Regions from separate parts of the Paenibacillus aurantiacus genome, predicted to be linked through region 1. Evidence: riboswitches for the same ligand, from Rfam matches in the RefSeq annotation. Region 1 holds a riboswitch; each other region holds the start of a gene.
What was found. Region 1 has a riboswitch for cyclic di-GMP ahead of ACFFSY_RS04350 (EAL domain-containing protein). Riboswitches for the same ligand answer to the same signal wherever they lie in the genome.
Positions count from the first base shown of each region.

Region 2: linked by a shared signal. The riboswitch ahead of ACFFSY_RS12770 (putative bifunctional diguanylate cyclase/phosphodiesterase) and the one ahead of ACFFSY_RS04350 (EAL domain-containing protein) in region 1 are both predicted to bind cyclic di-GMP.
Region 3: linked by a shared signal. The riboswitch ahead of ACFFSY_RS32570 (DUF192 domain-containing protein) and the one ahead of ACFFSY_RS04350 (EAL domain-containing protein) in region 1 are both predicted to bind cyclic di-GMP.

Region 1 is NZ_JBHMDO010000009.1:17,403-22,352, reverse strand. It holds gene ACFFSY_RS04365 (VOC family protein) at 54-431, opposite strand; gene ACFFSY_RS04360 (hypothetical protein) at 559-1,041, opposite strand; gene ACFFSY_RS04355 (MBL fold metallo-hydrolase) at 1,099-1,953, opposite strand; cyclic di-GMP riboswitch class I at 2,212-2,293, shown strand; gene ACFFSY_RS04350 (EAL domain-containing protein) at 2,404-4,950, shown strand, end outside.
Region 2 is NZ_JBHMDO010000022.1:254,465-259,414, forward strand. It holds gene ACFFSY_RS12760 (ABC transporter substrate-binding protein) at 1-112, shown strand, start outside; gene ACFFSY_RS12765 (MATE family efflux transporter) at 387-1,772, opposite strand; cyclic di-GMP riboswitch class I at 2,079-2,169, shown strand; gene ACFFSY_RS12770 (putative bifunctional diguanylate cyclase/phosphodiesterase) at 2,315-4,681, shown strand; gene ACFFSY_RS12775 (methyl-accepting chemotaxis protein) at 4,879-4,950, opposite strand, start outside.
Region 3 is NZ_JBHMDO010000053.1:30,041-34,990, reverse strand. It holds gene ACFFSY_RS32580 (methyl-accepting chemotaxis protein) at 1-491, shown strand, start outside; gene ACFFSY_RS32575 (hypothetical protein) at 781-1,473, opposite strand; cyclic di-GMP riboswitch class I at 1,833-1,922, shown strand; gene ACFFSY_RS32570 (DUF192 domain-containing protein) at 2,008-2,352, shown strand; gene ACFFSY_RS32565 (Flp family type IVb pilin) at 2,409-2,603, shown strand; gene ACFFSY_RS32560 (Flp family type IVb pilin) at 2,712-2,906, shown strand; gene ACFFSY_RS32555 (A24 family peptidase) at 2,995-3,507, shown strand; gene ACFFSY_RS32550 (TadE/TadG family type IV pilus assembly protein) at 3,504-3,884, shown strand; gene ACFFSY_RS32545 (pilus assembly protein TadG-related protein) at 3,894-4,811, shown strand; gene cpaB (Flp pilus assembly protein CpaB) at 4,853-4,950, shown strand, end outside.

The sequences.
Region 1 (4,950 bases):
GGACTTTGAGCCGTCCTGGCATGTACTTCGTTCTTGCAGCACGGGTACTTCCTCTAGCGCGCCTGCTCCATGAACTCCAGCCGGTTGCCGAACGGATCTAGGACGTAGAATCTCGCGACCCCTTCCTCCGTCCGCGCATCGTCGTCGATGACGGCCGTTCCCCGCTCCAGCAGTCTGACTTTGAGCTGGTCCAGTCCCCGCACATGAAAGGCAGGGTGCGCCTTGGCCGCCGGGACGAAATCCTTCTGAACGCCGATGTGCACTTGATGCGCGCCGCATTGGAACCATGCTCCGCCTCGGGCGCGCAGCGGCACCGGCTTCTGAATTTCCGGCCAGCCGAGCAGCCCGCCGAAGAAACGCCGCGCCTCTTCCTCGCAGCCTTCCGGCGCCGCTAACTGCACATGATCAATGCCGTCGAAATGATAAGCCATTTGATCCGCCCCTTACAGTTTCATCATTTGAAACTAAGTTTCATTTGTAGAAGTTATTTTACAACGATTCCCATTAAAAAACCACTCTCATTCGAGAGCGGTTCGTCCTTATTAACTACTCTTGTATTCAATCCCAACAGTTAAACACGACTTCCCCGACCGTCCTCGGCTTCCAATACAAAATCTGTTCCAAATCCGCCTTGTGAAGCCGATTGTCATTCAATACGGAGCGAGTTCGCTCGTCAATCAACAACGCCTCGTTCAACTCGCGCACAGTCAACAATTCATACGCATCGTCTAGCGCCGGCATCGCCCCGATGACGAGCGGCAGATCCACGAATTCGATTGCTGACCAAGCGACGGAAGAAGCGCAGGCCACCCACGGATAAACCTCGTGCAGCAGGAGGTCGAAACTCCCCTTGGAGTGCCTAAGGAAAGCACGGTGATAATTTCGTTTAAGCAGCTTGGGCTGCTCGATCAACACCACCTCCGAGCCTAACAATCTGGCAGCATCATAACAAAAAGCCTTAAACCGCGCTCCCGCATTCGTATGCGCACTGCTTCCCTCTTCCCGCTCGCCGAAACCCGTTACGCCTTGGAGCAGCAGCATGCGTCCCCCTCCTCTTGAAACGTGGCGACAGCCTTCATCTGGCCGCCATCCCTCGCTTCACACCTCGACGACGAGCGTATCATAGGCGAACTTGATGTTCCGGCCGCTCTCCGCAAGCAACGCCTCTACCTGCTGCAAGTCGTCGTAACCGAGCCCGTCCATCTCCTCGATATGCGTCAGCAGCGTCAGGCGGGGATTCAACCGCTCGATAATCGCAAGCGTCTGCGCGAACGTTGCCTCCATCTTCAGTACCGGGTGGGCTTCATGGATCTGCCGTTCTCCCGTAATCGGATGGTGCTCGAAGATGCCCGCCGGCAGCACCGCGAGATCTACGCCCGCCAGATCCGGGTCCGGTACCCATCCGAACATTTCATCCATCGCGATCAAGGCGCGCTTGTCCGATTCGGCGATCGAGAACGCGTACACGTAATCTTCCGCCAGACGGATCGGCGTGATCACCGCACCGTTCGACGAGTAGGACTCGCCGTCTGTCAGCGTCCGCTGCCGTATGAAGCCTTGGCTCTCGAAATAACGGAGATGCTCCGCGCCAGCCAGTCGCTCCTCGAAATCCGCCGCGACCTGCTCCGGCAAGATAACATCGCATGGCTTGACGTCAGGCGGCCATCTTCGAAAGTCGCCGCTCATGCTCTCCAGCACGCGCCGCCCCATCACGTGGTCGGGGTGCCAATGCGAGTAGGTGACCGCGTCGATCCGCTCCACGCCCGATCGGTTCAGCTGCATATAAATATCCTCCGACGTATCAATGAGCAGATTCGGCCCATGCACATAGACGCCCGGCCCCGATCGGCTGTACGGCACGCCCCGTTTCCTTGCCTCCACGCACACATGGCAGCGGCACATCGGTCTGGGGATCGTCACCGCGCCGCCCGTACCCAGAAACTCGATCTTCATCCGAACACCCCCCTATAATTCCACCTTAATCCAAATACACCCCCAATTCTACGACCCCTTCGAGGCGCCTTCAACCCTGTTTTCGCAGCTGTGAAGAAGATTCGCACAAACTTTTTTTTAGGTTAGCAGGAAAAAAGGAAGGTTCCACAGAAAATATAACTTCGATCAACAATTACCATTGAGTTGGCTTTGCAATTCCTCTACAATTAAGCTTACCAGTCCTAGTACTTAGAACCTAGCAATCTAGTCATTCATGAATTGCATATTGGGCAAACTATGCGAAAGCATAGGACGCAAAGCCACGGATCTGAAATTCAAGTATGATCGCCGGGCTGCAACGATCTCTTGAAACCTTTCGAATCAGGGGGATGCCCAAGGCATTCCCCTGATTTTTTTTACAAGCATGTATGGGGTTCACGTTCATTATTTCACCGTGCAGGAGGAGCCATCGTGGAGGGACAAGTTCTTCTTCGCCATCTCAACGCTCGCAAATGGGCCATCTTCATCGCTGTCATCCTGCTGGCCGTCATCCTCGAGAGCCGGCCGCTTTCCCTCGTCTACGGCATCTCGCTCTCCTTCGGCGGCGTGGTGCTATTCGCCTCCATCGGCCTCCTGCGGCTCCGGTATGTGGCGCTTGGCGCGCTAGTGGTCGATGGCGTCTGCATGATCCTGTTCGGCAAATCCGCCTTCGTGTTCGTCCACCTTGCCGAGCTGCTGGCCGTCGGGCTCCTTAGCCGCAACAGCACCAAGCCGCTCTTCTTCTGGGACGCCTGCTTCTGGGCGGCGATTGCCCTTCCGGCGGCGTTCGTGCTGCACGTGACCGATCATCAAACGTCCGAAATTATTCTAGCGCTGCTCGTCGGAGCGACGAACAGCCTGATCAACGCCACGCTCGCCGGAATCGTGGTCAAATATTTGCCGTTCTGGCTCCGAATCACCCCGAAGACAAGACAGCCCATTCACTTGAAGCAAGCGCTGGCCCACTTCACGCTTTTCATGATCTTCGTTCCCTATCTCATGTATTTGTCCATCGGCAGCACGAACATTACCGACACCTTGGAACGCAATACGCTGCACCAGTCGGAAGGAACCGCCAGCAGCATCAAGGAAGAGCTTGGCCGCTGGACCGCCGAGGATTACCGTTCGATGAAACTCGGCTCCGACATCCAAATCGGTTACCTGCAGAACATGATCGACAAATACACGAGCGAAGGCACGTCAATCATCACCGTCACCGACAAACAGAACCGGATTATCGCCGATAGTCAGGGTTCTCCGTACGGGCTGAAGTTCACCCGGCTTCAGGCCGATATCCAGAAGCAATTCACCGACCGGTTCTACTTAACCCTGCCGGCCAACGCCCATATCCGCCAAACGTGGCAGGATGCCGGTTACCTGTACATTCAGGAAGTCCCTCAGGCCTCCATAACGATCTATATCGATACGCCGCTCGGCCCGTTCCTCGACACGATCTACGAGGAATACTTCTACCATTTCCTGAACCTGATGCTATGCGCGCTCGGTGTCACGGTACTTGTGCTGCTGTTCGGGCGCATGCTGACCGGCACGATTACGGAGCTTGCGGCGAGCACCGCGAACTTGCCTGATCGGCTCAAACGGATGGAGACGCTCGAATGGCCGTCCAGCGGCATTATCGAGTTCAACTCGCTCATTCAGAACTTCCAGCATATGTCGCGAGACTTGTTCAAGCTGTTCCAGGAATCCTCGGATGCCAACAGCAAGCTCAAGGAACAGACCGCCAAGCTGTTGGTCTCCGAAGAGAAGCTTCAGCATCTGGCGTACTACGACGGCCTGACCGGCTTACCGAACCGGATTCACTTCTCGGACCACCTGCTGCGCATGCTGGAGGAGCATCAAGCCGGCCCTTCGGTAGCGGTCATGTTCGCAGACTTGAACCGGTTCAAGCAGATCAACGACACGATGGGCCACGCCACGGGCGACGAGCTGCTGCAGCGTGTCGCGGAGCGCTTCTCCCGCTTCGAATCCGAGCAATGCCGCATTTTCCGCCTTGGAGGCGACGAGTTCGTCTTCGTGCTCGTCTATGAGGACGAGGCGCTGCTGCATGAGACCGCAGATGCGATCTGCCGCACATTCAACGACGCCATCCCGCTGGCTGGAACCGAGCTGTACGTCTCCGTGAGCCTGGGCATCAGCGTCTACCCGCGTGACAGCCGCGATCACGATTCCCTGCTCAAGCACGCCGACATGGCGATGTACCAGGCGAAGGAGCAGGGGACAAGCTGCTACCGGTTTTTCGACGACGAGATGAACCAATCCCTCGCGGAGAGAATGCAGCTGGAGAACGGACTGCGTGGCGCGATCCGCGCCGGCGAGTTTAAGCTGCACTACCAGCCGAAGATCGAGGTGGCCACCGGCCGCATCAGCGGCGTAGAAGCGCTTATCCGCTGGTACCATCCGAATCTGGGCCTCATCCCGCCGGACCGTTTCATCCCGCTAGCGGAGACCTCCGGCATGATCGCCGAGATCGACGCCTGGGTTATCCGGGAAGCCTGCCGGCAGAATCAGCAGTGGGCACGGCAGGGCATGCCGCAGCTGCCGGTCGCCGTCAACATTTCCGGCCGCCATTTCGAGCAGGGCGAACTGCCGCAGCTCATTCGAGCGATCGCCGACGAGACGGGGATGGATCTCCGGCTGTTGACGCTCGAGATTACGGAGGGCATCTTCATTCGCAATCACGACAAAGTCGTCGCGCAGCTCGAGGCGCTTCGCGCGCTCGGCCTTCGCGTCTCGATCGACGATTTCGGCACCGGCTATTCCTCCTTGAGCCAGCTGCAGCGCCTGCCTGTCGACGAGGTCAAGCTTGATCGGACATTCATGAAAGGGATCGTGCACGATCCGAAGAAATCGCGCATCGTCGGCGCCATTGCCGAGCTGCTGCGCAGCCTGCAGCTGCATGTTGTCGTCGAAGGCATCGAGACCCCGGAGGACTACCGGTACATTGAGAAGCTCCAGTGC
Region 2 (4,950 bases), on a different contig from region 1:
CATCACGCAGCAATGGGGCTCCGCAATGCAGGAGTACCTGGGCAAGCAAATCAGCGGCGACGAGCTGCTCGGCAAGCTGGACAAAGCCGTGGCGGATATCGTCAAACGTTAATAGCGCGATCGCAGTTTAGCGCGGCGAGCCGAGAATGGCTTGGCTCGGGCGCTTCGGGCAGCGAGGTAGAGCACGGCATTCCTTCGGGGATGCCGTGCTTTTGCGTTCCCGCGAAGGCCGGGCCGGCGATTGGCGGAGTTGCGCGGCCGCCGCGAACGACGGGACCAAGGACGCCCAGAGCGAATCGGACCAAAGATCCGTCCTTATAAACGAAGAAAGGCTGGCACGCGTCATGACGATGACGGGAGACCAGCCTTTCTTGCATGTTTGACAATTAATGGGCCGCGACGGTCGGATCGGCGCCGCCGGGCTCGACGAGCGAGCGGCTCTCCCAACGGCGGCTGTGCCACCGCGCCCACATGATGCCGGCGCGGAGCCATTCGTCCGCCGCGATGGCGAGCCAGACGCCGACCAAGCCGAGATCCAGCCGGAATACGAGCAGATAGCCGAGCGGCAGGCTCATGAGCACCATCGAGATGAAGCCCATGTAGACCGTGAATTTCGCGTCGCCGGCCGCGCGCAGCGCGTTGACGAGAACGAGGTTACCCGCGCGGCCGGTCTCCAGCACGATGCTGATCAGAATGACCTGCGCGGCGATCGAGACGATGTTCGGGTTGTCGGTGAACAGCCCGACGAGCGGATAACGGAACAGCATGGCCAGCACGTCGACGATGACCGTGATGCCGACGCTCCACATCACGCTGGACACTACCCGGCGGAACGCGAGCTCCTTCTGCTTCGCGCCGACGAGCCGGCCAACGATGATCGCCGTGCCCATGCCGATCGCCGCGCTGAACAAATAGACGTACTGCGAGATGGAGTTCGCGTAGTTGCGCGCGGCGAGCGCTTCTGTGCCAAGGAAGGTGACATAATAGAGAAAGACCGTTTGGCAGGCATGGTACGTCACCTGCTCGAGCGCGGACGGAATGCCGATCCGCAGGATTTTCTCAATATATTCCTTGGTAAAGGTCAAATAATAACGGAACGCGATGCGCACTTCCATGACCCGATACAGCATCCAGAGGAAGACAAGGAACGCGACGCCGCGGCTAATGACGGTCGAGACGGCCGCGCCGGCTACGCCCATCTCCGGGAAGCCGAGGTTGCCGAAGATCAGCGCATAGTTCAGCCCGATGTGGAGCACGTTCATGCCGAGGGCGACGTACATCGATTCCTTCGTAAAGCCGTAGGTGCGGATTAGGCTAGCGAACACATTAATCAGCGCTTGGATGAAAAGAAATCCGCCCACGATGCCCATGTACGTTTTGGCGTAATCGAGCACCTGGCCATGCAGATTCATCCCCCCGAGAATCATATTGCCGAAGATGAACAGCGCGCCGCTAACGACAAGGCCGAGAACGAGGTTGAGCGTGACGGCGAGTCCGGCGATCTTCGACGCTTCGAGCATCCGCTTCGCCCCAATGTACTGGGCCACGACGATGGCCGCCCCGTTGCTGATGACTTCCATAATGAGAATGCAAATAAATAAGTACTGGTTGACGACCCCGACGGCGGAGACCGCATCGTCGGACACGTGGCTGAGCATGAGGGTATCCGCCGTGCCCATCAGCATGAACAGGAAGACCTCCAAGAAGATCGGCCACGTTAATTTATAGAGGCTAAGGCCTTTGCCGCCGTCAGCATGAGCTTCCGTTGACAATTTGAACCACCTGCGCTTTCGTTCCTTTTATGCAATGGGGCTATCGTAACATAGACCTATAAGCTTTGCATTATTTTCGGGATAAAAATAAGTGAGCTGCTTTCCATTTTTTTATGGGAGCGGCACCAATATCGTCTAGGGCATTCTAGCACCTAGAGAAGCGTGCTGAGCGCGAAGAGAGGCGTTATGGAATGGGGCGATTTGGGTCTCCGCACAAACTTAGCCAAATGGTGGGAATACCTGTCTGTGCGGGGATCAAGGGTAGACGCGGTTAGGAAAATCGTCCTATAATAAGACTAAACAACATCATGTTCAGGGCAAACCGCTCCGAAAGGACGGGACGCAAAACTATAGGGGCTTACCGGAGCTTGTCTCCCGTTGCCAGCCAGCTGCCGCGCAAAGAGAGAACCCGCGGAGGTTCTTTTTTTCTTCTCTCGGCATTTCGTCCTTTAATGTGTGAAAGCACCTGTCCTCTATTCCATATACGAAACCGGTTACTTGGCATAACTTCCTAGACTATCAACGACGTGGAGCTGACTCCGATGCAACTGTGGATTATTTCCATTCTGTTCCTTCTTCTTCCAAGCTATCTGCTTTTCTATATGGGGGCCGAGATCTATTGGCGCAACCCGCGGCATCGGCTGCATCAGCTGACGATGGCGTTGATGTTCACGCTCGGGCTGACGCTTGCCTTGCAGTTCGCGATCCCGTATCTCCTCTCGCTGCCCGCGGGTACGCTGGCGGCTAGGCTGCGGTATACGATGTCCTTCCTGACGATGGGCTTCGCGCTGCTTTTCTTTCGCCATCTCACGGCGGGCGGTAAGGCGACGAGGCTTAGCCTGGCGCTAGCCTTGATTCCGTTTGCTTGCGCGGCAGCTTCCCTTCTCCCCTACTTTATGAATGACGTTTATCTCGAGGTCCACGGGGCGCACCGGATGGAGACGTTTGGTCCGGTGTATGGCGGGTTGATGGGCGTCAGCATCTTGTACACGTTCGTTGGCGTCATCATCATGCTCATCCGCAAAATCGTGTTCCCCCGATTTCGCAAGACGATCGAATTCAAGCGAATCAGCGCGGTATTGTGGGGGGCCCTGTTCACCGTGCTTGCCGTTATCGTGGCAGTGGGCATCAACTTCGTGCTCGTCGCCAAGGGCGTGTACACGTTTAATTTTCTTCCGACCTCTTGCGTCGTCATCTGGGCGTTCGCGCTTCGTTATGCCATGGTCAACCATGATTTTCTGGCTGCGACCGGAAGACGGTATGAGCTGCTCTTCAAACTGTCGCATCACGGCATCGTGCTGCTGGACAGCCAGTGCCGTATCGTGGAAGCGAACGCCTCTTTCCAGAAGCTGGTCGGGCTCTCCCCGGATGTTAGCATGCATGGACGCCGTTTCTCGGGCTTGCTGCGTTCCGGCGAAGAGGATGCGTTCGAGGACGATTACCGGCAGGCCAGCGCGTCCCTTACGCCGCTTCATCGGGAACTGGTGCTGATCGGGGCAAGCGGCGAGACGCACATCGTGGAGGCGCACAGCGACTATATCGAGATCGAAGGCAGTCTATACTCGTTCCTGCTCGCGCGCGACATGACCCAGCAGAAGCAAGGCGAGGAACGGCTAGCCCAGCTCGCCTACGAGGACGAGCTGACCGGTCTTGGCAACCGGCGGCATTTCTCGGATCGCATCCGGGAGGACTTGGCCAATGGCGTGGCGCTTGGCGTCATGCTGCTCGACTTGGATCAATTCAAATGGGTGAACGATACGCTCGGTCATTCGGCGGGCGACGCGATGCTGCAGCAGGTGGCTGGCAAGCTTAGCGCCGTCTCCGGCGGCTTCGTGGCCCGGCTGGGCGGCGACGAATTCGGGGTGCTCGTCCATGGCGGGCGCGAAGAGGTGCTCCGGGGCGCGGAGGCGCTGATCGCCGCCATGAAGGAGCCCGTCATGCTGGGCGGCAAGCCTTATGCAATTACCGCAAGCATCGGCATCAGCTTGGCGCCAGATGACGGCAATGACTATGAGACGCTGCTCCGGAGCGCGGACACGGCGATGTACGTGGCGAAGAACGGCGGCCGCAACCAATACTACCTGTTCCAGCCGCAGTTGAAGACGAACGCCGACAATTACATGACGCTCGTCAGCGGCTTGGCCTCCGCGCTCGAGCGGCGAGAGCTGCAACTGCACTTCCAGCCGCAGATCGATCTGCCTACCGGCGGCGTATACGGCGCCGAAGCGCTGCTGCGCTGGCACTCGTCTGAGCTGGGCTCGGTGCCGCCGGGCGTGTTTATCCCCATCGCGGAAGCGAACGGGCTCGTCGTGCCGATCGGCTGCTGGGTGATGGAGGAAGCGATTCGGCAGGCCAAGCATTGGGTCGACCAAGGGTACGAGGATTTCGTCGTCTCGGTCAACCTCTCCGCGATTCAGCTTCGGGATTCGGGGTTGGCGGAGCATGTAGCGGGATTGCTGGACAAATACGGGTTGCCGCCGCGCAATCTGTGTCTGGAGATCACGGAGAGCACGGCGATCGCCGATGTGGAGACGTCGTACCAAATTTGCAAGGCGCTGGGCGAGATGGGCGTGAAGTTGGCCATCGACGATTTCGGCACCGGATATTCGTCGCTGGCGGTGCTGGGACGGTTCCCGTTCGACTTTATCAAGATCGACCGCTCGCTCGTCGAGGATATCGTCACGAACAAGAAGGATTTGGCTGTTATCCGCTCGGTTGTCGCGCTTGCGCGCGATCTCGGGCTTCAGGTCGTCGCCGAAGGCGTCGAGACGGCGGCGCAGCACGAGATGCTGCGCGGGCTCGGCTGCCATGAAGGACAAGGCTATCTGTACGGACGGCCGATGAGCCGGGAAGATATGGACGACTTCTTGAAGCGCAAAGGCGGCTGCGGACAGCTCGGCACGGCTTAAGCGCATGATTACGGGATTCCAGGCTAAACCAGGGATCCCGTTTTTTGCGTTGCGCGGGCGAACGGGCTATCGGGGCACCGGGCAATCCCGGCGCGGAAGTTAGGTCGGCGGCCCGTTCCAGTCTGCCCCAAACGCAAACAAGAGGCTGCCCGGGCGGCGGCCTCTTGTCGTTGTCCTTATGCCGGCACCAGAGTCGTTTACGACTTGTTGCCTTTGTCCGTTTGGTACAGGCTCATCAAATGCTGAACCTCTCCGCGGCTATCGCGAAT
Region 3 (4,950 bases), on a different contig from region 1:
CAGCCAATGCGGCGGAACGGATGGAGCAAGGCGTGGCGGAGACGACCGAAGGTCTGGCGCTTATGGATACGGTGAACGGCATGTTCGCATCGATCTTGAACGAAGTGGAGCAGGTAGCGGCACAGGTCGAAGAGATCTCGGCGGCTACGCAGCAAATGTCCGCGGGCACGGAGCAGGTCGCCGCATCGGTGCACGAGTCGCTGGGTTATGCGGCGCGTGCGGCCGAGAAGGCGCAGGAGGCGGCGGAATCGGCGGGCGCGCAGCTCGTGTCCATGGAAGAAGTGCTGCATGCTTCGGGATCGCTGAGCGAGACGGCAGTCGAGCTGCAGCAGGCGCTTTCGAAGTTCAAGGTAAATGGCGAATCTGCGGCTGCGGTTGTCGAAGATCAGCCGAAGAAGAAAGAGAAGAAAGAAAAGAAAGAAAAGAAAGAGAAGAAGGCGAAACAACCGAAGGGCGCGAAGCGGAAGCTTTCGCTGCCGTGGAAGAAGTAGGGGGACCAGAGGCGATAGACGGACGAATATACCTCGCTCCGAACGGACCATTCAACCTAATTGCATACAGCAGCTGTTTCGGCGGCCTACATCTTGCTATTCGCGGGATGTAGGCCGCTTTTTTTGGGCAGTTGGAGCTGCTCGCATAGGAGGAGCGGGTTGCGATTCGGGGACGTCTCGAGCGATCTTCAATCCATACCGCATCGAAACACGCATTAGCACCATAACCGGGTGCAAGCGCCAAGGACGCTGCTAGCCGCCTCTATGGGCGCTCGCAGCCGCTCTGTTATCAGCTCTGCCGTCCAAGATGAAGTCGTGCCGACTCCCGAATCCGGCGGGCGTTCGGGATATCTTTCGCCTGCAGGAAGCGCCGGAGCAGCTCTACGGGTGTGCTTGGATTCTGGGAGAGGGACAACCACACGCGAGGATCGTTAGTTTCGAAGAGGGCATCGTAGGTTTCTGCGGGCAGATCGCTGCGTCTTGCCAATCGTTCGCGATCCGCCGAGACTAGCAATCGCCGCAGAGAATCGGCGTGTGTGTTTCGTTGGATCGCGGCTTCCAATAAGGCTCTCTTCTCGGGGGCGGATGGCTCCTGGCGGATCAACGTCTCTAACATCCAGGTACGTTGATCGTAGCTGTCGAACAGCAGCTCGGTCTCCTTCAACCCGAAAGCCGGATTGACGTAGACCTCGATGGCTAACGTCAATAAGGCCTCGTCTACGATCCCGGCTAATTTCCACATCACGTGGACCTCTTGTCTCGTGTGTCCCAGTTCCACCACGGCCAGGTTTCGGTCGATAAGATCGAAGGCAATGGACGGCGGCAGCGGCTTACGGTAGAGAAGGACGAGCTTTCGCCAAACGGTTTCTTCCGCAGCCGTGTGCTTCAGCTCGCGATGAAGATCAAGCAGCAGGTCTTCCGTCAGTGGAACGGTGATCTCTTCGTCGCTTAAGCATTGCGCAATAACGAGGGAATGATGCACTTTTCTTCCTCCCAGGTTTCGTAATTAACCAATAAATTCTATGCCATCTCGCAGTTCTCCTTCACAATGGCGAGGGCCGGTACATCCGAGAAAACAGATCTTTGGTCGCACGATAAATCTACCCTTGAGTATTGGTTAATGTTACCTACATGTTTGAGAGGGAACTTCTCGTTATTAGGGTATAACGAATTAAGAAAACGTTACAACTAGTTCTAACATACCAGAATACTGAGGGAATTTAGATCTGGTTTTCGCTTTCGGAAAATAGGGGATTTTGTCGGATTACGGAGTATAGGACCTCGGGGTAAGATGTGATCAAGATATCGGAACGGCGAACAAGCAATACGAACTTCGCTGGATCTCGATAAAGGCAAAACCGGCGAAAGCCGGCGACGCAAAGCTATAGGGGCTAAGCCGCGTGAGAAGCGGGATGCCAGCCAGCTGCCGAAAGATGCAGGGGAGTTCTTTTTTTGAACCCTCCTTTCGGGCCTAAAGGTGGGCTATTTTGCATAGACAAAGGAGGTGACGCTCCGGATGAAGCTGGTCATTCAGGAGAGCGGGGAACGGCTTGGCGACCATATTGAATGCGCTTACACGTTTTGGCGGAGGCTGATAGGTCTTGTGGGAAGACGTTCTCTTCCCAGTGGATACGGTCTTCATATTCAGCCGTGCAAGTCGGTCCACATGTTCTTTATGGCATGCGACCTGGATGTGCTTCATCTGGACAAGTCGGGCATCGTCGTCGGCCTGGAGCATCGGCTGAGACCGGGGGCGATCGGGACGGTCTTCGAAGGCACCCGTTCCGTCGTGGAACTTCCGGCAGGCACGCTGGCAGCCGCGAAGGTGGAACTTGGACAGACCGCGATTTTGGAACCTTAACGAGCAGTAGACGGACGGAATTTTGAACAACACCACAACCTTGGGAGGCTAACAACATGATGAACAGCATTCGCCGCTTCTGGAACGACGAGCAAGGTCAAGGGATGACGGAATACGGATTGGTACTCGGTTTGATCGCGGTTGCGGTTGTGACGGCGCTGATTACGCTGCGCGGCCATATCATCGACCTGTTCAACAACGCGGAGGATACGGTCAACACCGGGGTAACAGAGATGGGCGCAACGCCATAAACGCAAGCTGATCGGACACGGGATAACATACGGACCGACACGAATACGGAAGCCAATTGAACGATGTGCAGCTAAGACAACTACAACAACTACTTGGAGGCTAACAACATGATGAACAACATTCGCCGCTTCTGGAACGATGAGCAAGGTCAAGGGATGACGGAGTACGGTTTGGTGCTAGGTTTGATCGCGGTTGCGGTAGTGACGGCGCTGATTACGCTCCGCGGCCATATCATCGACCTGTTCAACAACGCGGAGGATACGGTTAACACGGGCGTAACGGAAATGGGCGGAACGCCTTAATCGTCTCCGATGAAGGGCCGTGCGTCGAACAGTGGCGTGCGGCCCTTCCCTTTTTGGAACGACAATAAGCCGAAGAGGAGGCGCGAAGATGTGGACAAATGCGATATTGCTGCTGGTACTGGCACTCTGCGTCGTGACCGACCTGCGCAGCCGCAAAATTTATAACAAAGTCATTGCGCCGGCGCTGCTGCTGGCGGCCGTGCTTCATATCGCGACAGCCGGCTGGGGCGGACTGCTCCATATGCTGGTCGGACTTGGCGTAGGATTGGCGATTCTGCTCATCCCTTATCTGTTGGGCGGCATGGGGGCGGGGGACGTCAAACTGCTGGCGCTGGTCGGGGCGTTGAAGGGAGCGGTGTTCGTGTTGACCGCATCGGTATACATGGCGTTGGCCGGGGCGGTCATGGCGCTGGCGATCGTGCTGTTCAAGAATGGCTTTCGGGCCCGAATTCGGTATGTGCAGTACGTCCTTGTGTGCGTGCGATACCGGCTGAAGCTGCCGCTGCAGGGGCAATTGGCCTCCGGCTCGTACCCTTACGGGGTAGCGATCGCGGGCGGCTGTCTGCTCGGATTTATGCTGGAAGGATGGGGAGCGGGATGATCCGGGATGAGCGCGGCCAATCGCTGGTTGAATTTGCCATTCTGCTGCCGCTGCTCATGCTGCTGCTATGCGGGATCGCCGATTTGGGGCGGCTGTTCTTCGCCTACTCGAGTTTGCAGATGACCGTACAGGAGACGACCCGCCTTGGAGGGCTTGGCCGAAGCGACCAAGAGATGACGGCTTATGCCAAAACGCATCTTCAGGTAGGAGATCCGGGCAGCATGACCGTTACGATTACGCCGAAGCAGGCGGCTCGGGCGTCCGGCGATAACGTGACGGTGACGCTTCGCTACTCGCTTCCGCTCTTGACACCGGTCATCACGCGGATTATTCCGGCCCCCGTTCTTTCAGCCCATTCCACCATCCGGGTGGAGTAGGAGGTTACGATGAGAATACGGTTGGATGCATTTATTAGGGAGGAACAAGGCAGCACGATCGTCTTGGCCGGTCTGGCGATGCTGGTATTGCTCACCATCGCCGGGCTCGTCGTGGATGGCGGCATTATGTATGCGGAGAAGAGCCACCTGCAGAAGACAGCCAATGCCGCCGCGCTGTCGGGGGCTCAAGAACTAACCGGGCGTCCTGGGGTGGCCGAGGCAGTAGTCCAGTCGATCCTCAAGGCGCACGGGGAGCAGAACAGTCTAATTGGCACCGAGATCGTGCCGATGTCCACCGTAAGGGTGAAGTTAAAGAAGGACATCCGGCTTGGTTTCGCTAGACTGCTCGGCAGGGACACGGCGACCGTCACGGCGGAAGCGGCGGCTCAGATTATGCCCATGGGACGGGCATCCGGCGTCGCACCGCTTGGCATTGACGAGTCGATTCCGCTGCAATATATGAAGCCATATAAACTGAAGGTAGACAACTCCGGGGTAGAAGCCGGGTACTTCGGCATTCTGGCGCTCGGTGGTCCCGGGGCCTCGACGTACGAGAGCAACTTGAAGTACGGGTATCCAAGCGAGATTGAAGCTGGCGATATCATCGACACCCAGACCGGCAACATTGCGGGCAAGACGCGGGACAGTATCAACATGCGCATCAATGAGGACCCCTATCCGGCGGGCGAGTACTGGCACCGGGACTCCTCCAGGGTTATCTTGATACCCGTGTACAAGCCCCATCGGTATGGATCCAATCAGCTGAAGACGATCGAGGTTCGCGGGTTCGCTTATTTTTATATTCTCGAACCGATGTCGAGCAAGGATACGTCCATCACGGGCATGTTCATCGAACGGGCAGGCACCGGCTATGCCGGGACGGACATCGTGAACAAAGGCGCTTACGCGATCCGGTTAATTGAATAGCGCGGCAGGACAACAAGAGACAGCGGAGGATGGGGACGCGCATGAGATCGAAGATCATATTATTCGCCGCGGTCATCATGGGCTTGGCGACGACGGCGCTCTTCTTTAGTTATATGAAGAAAGTGGATGAGCGCGCTGA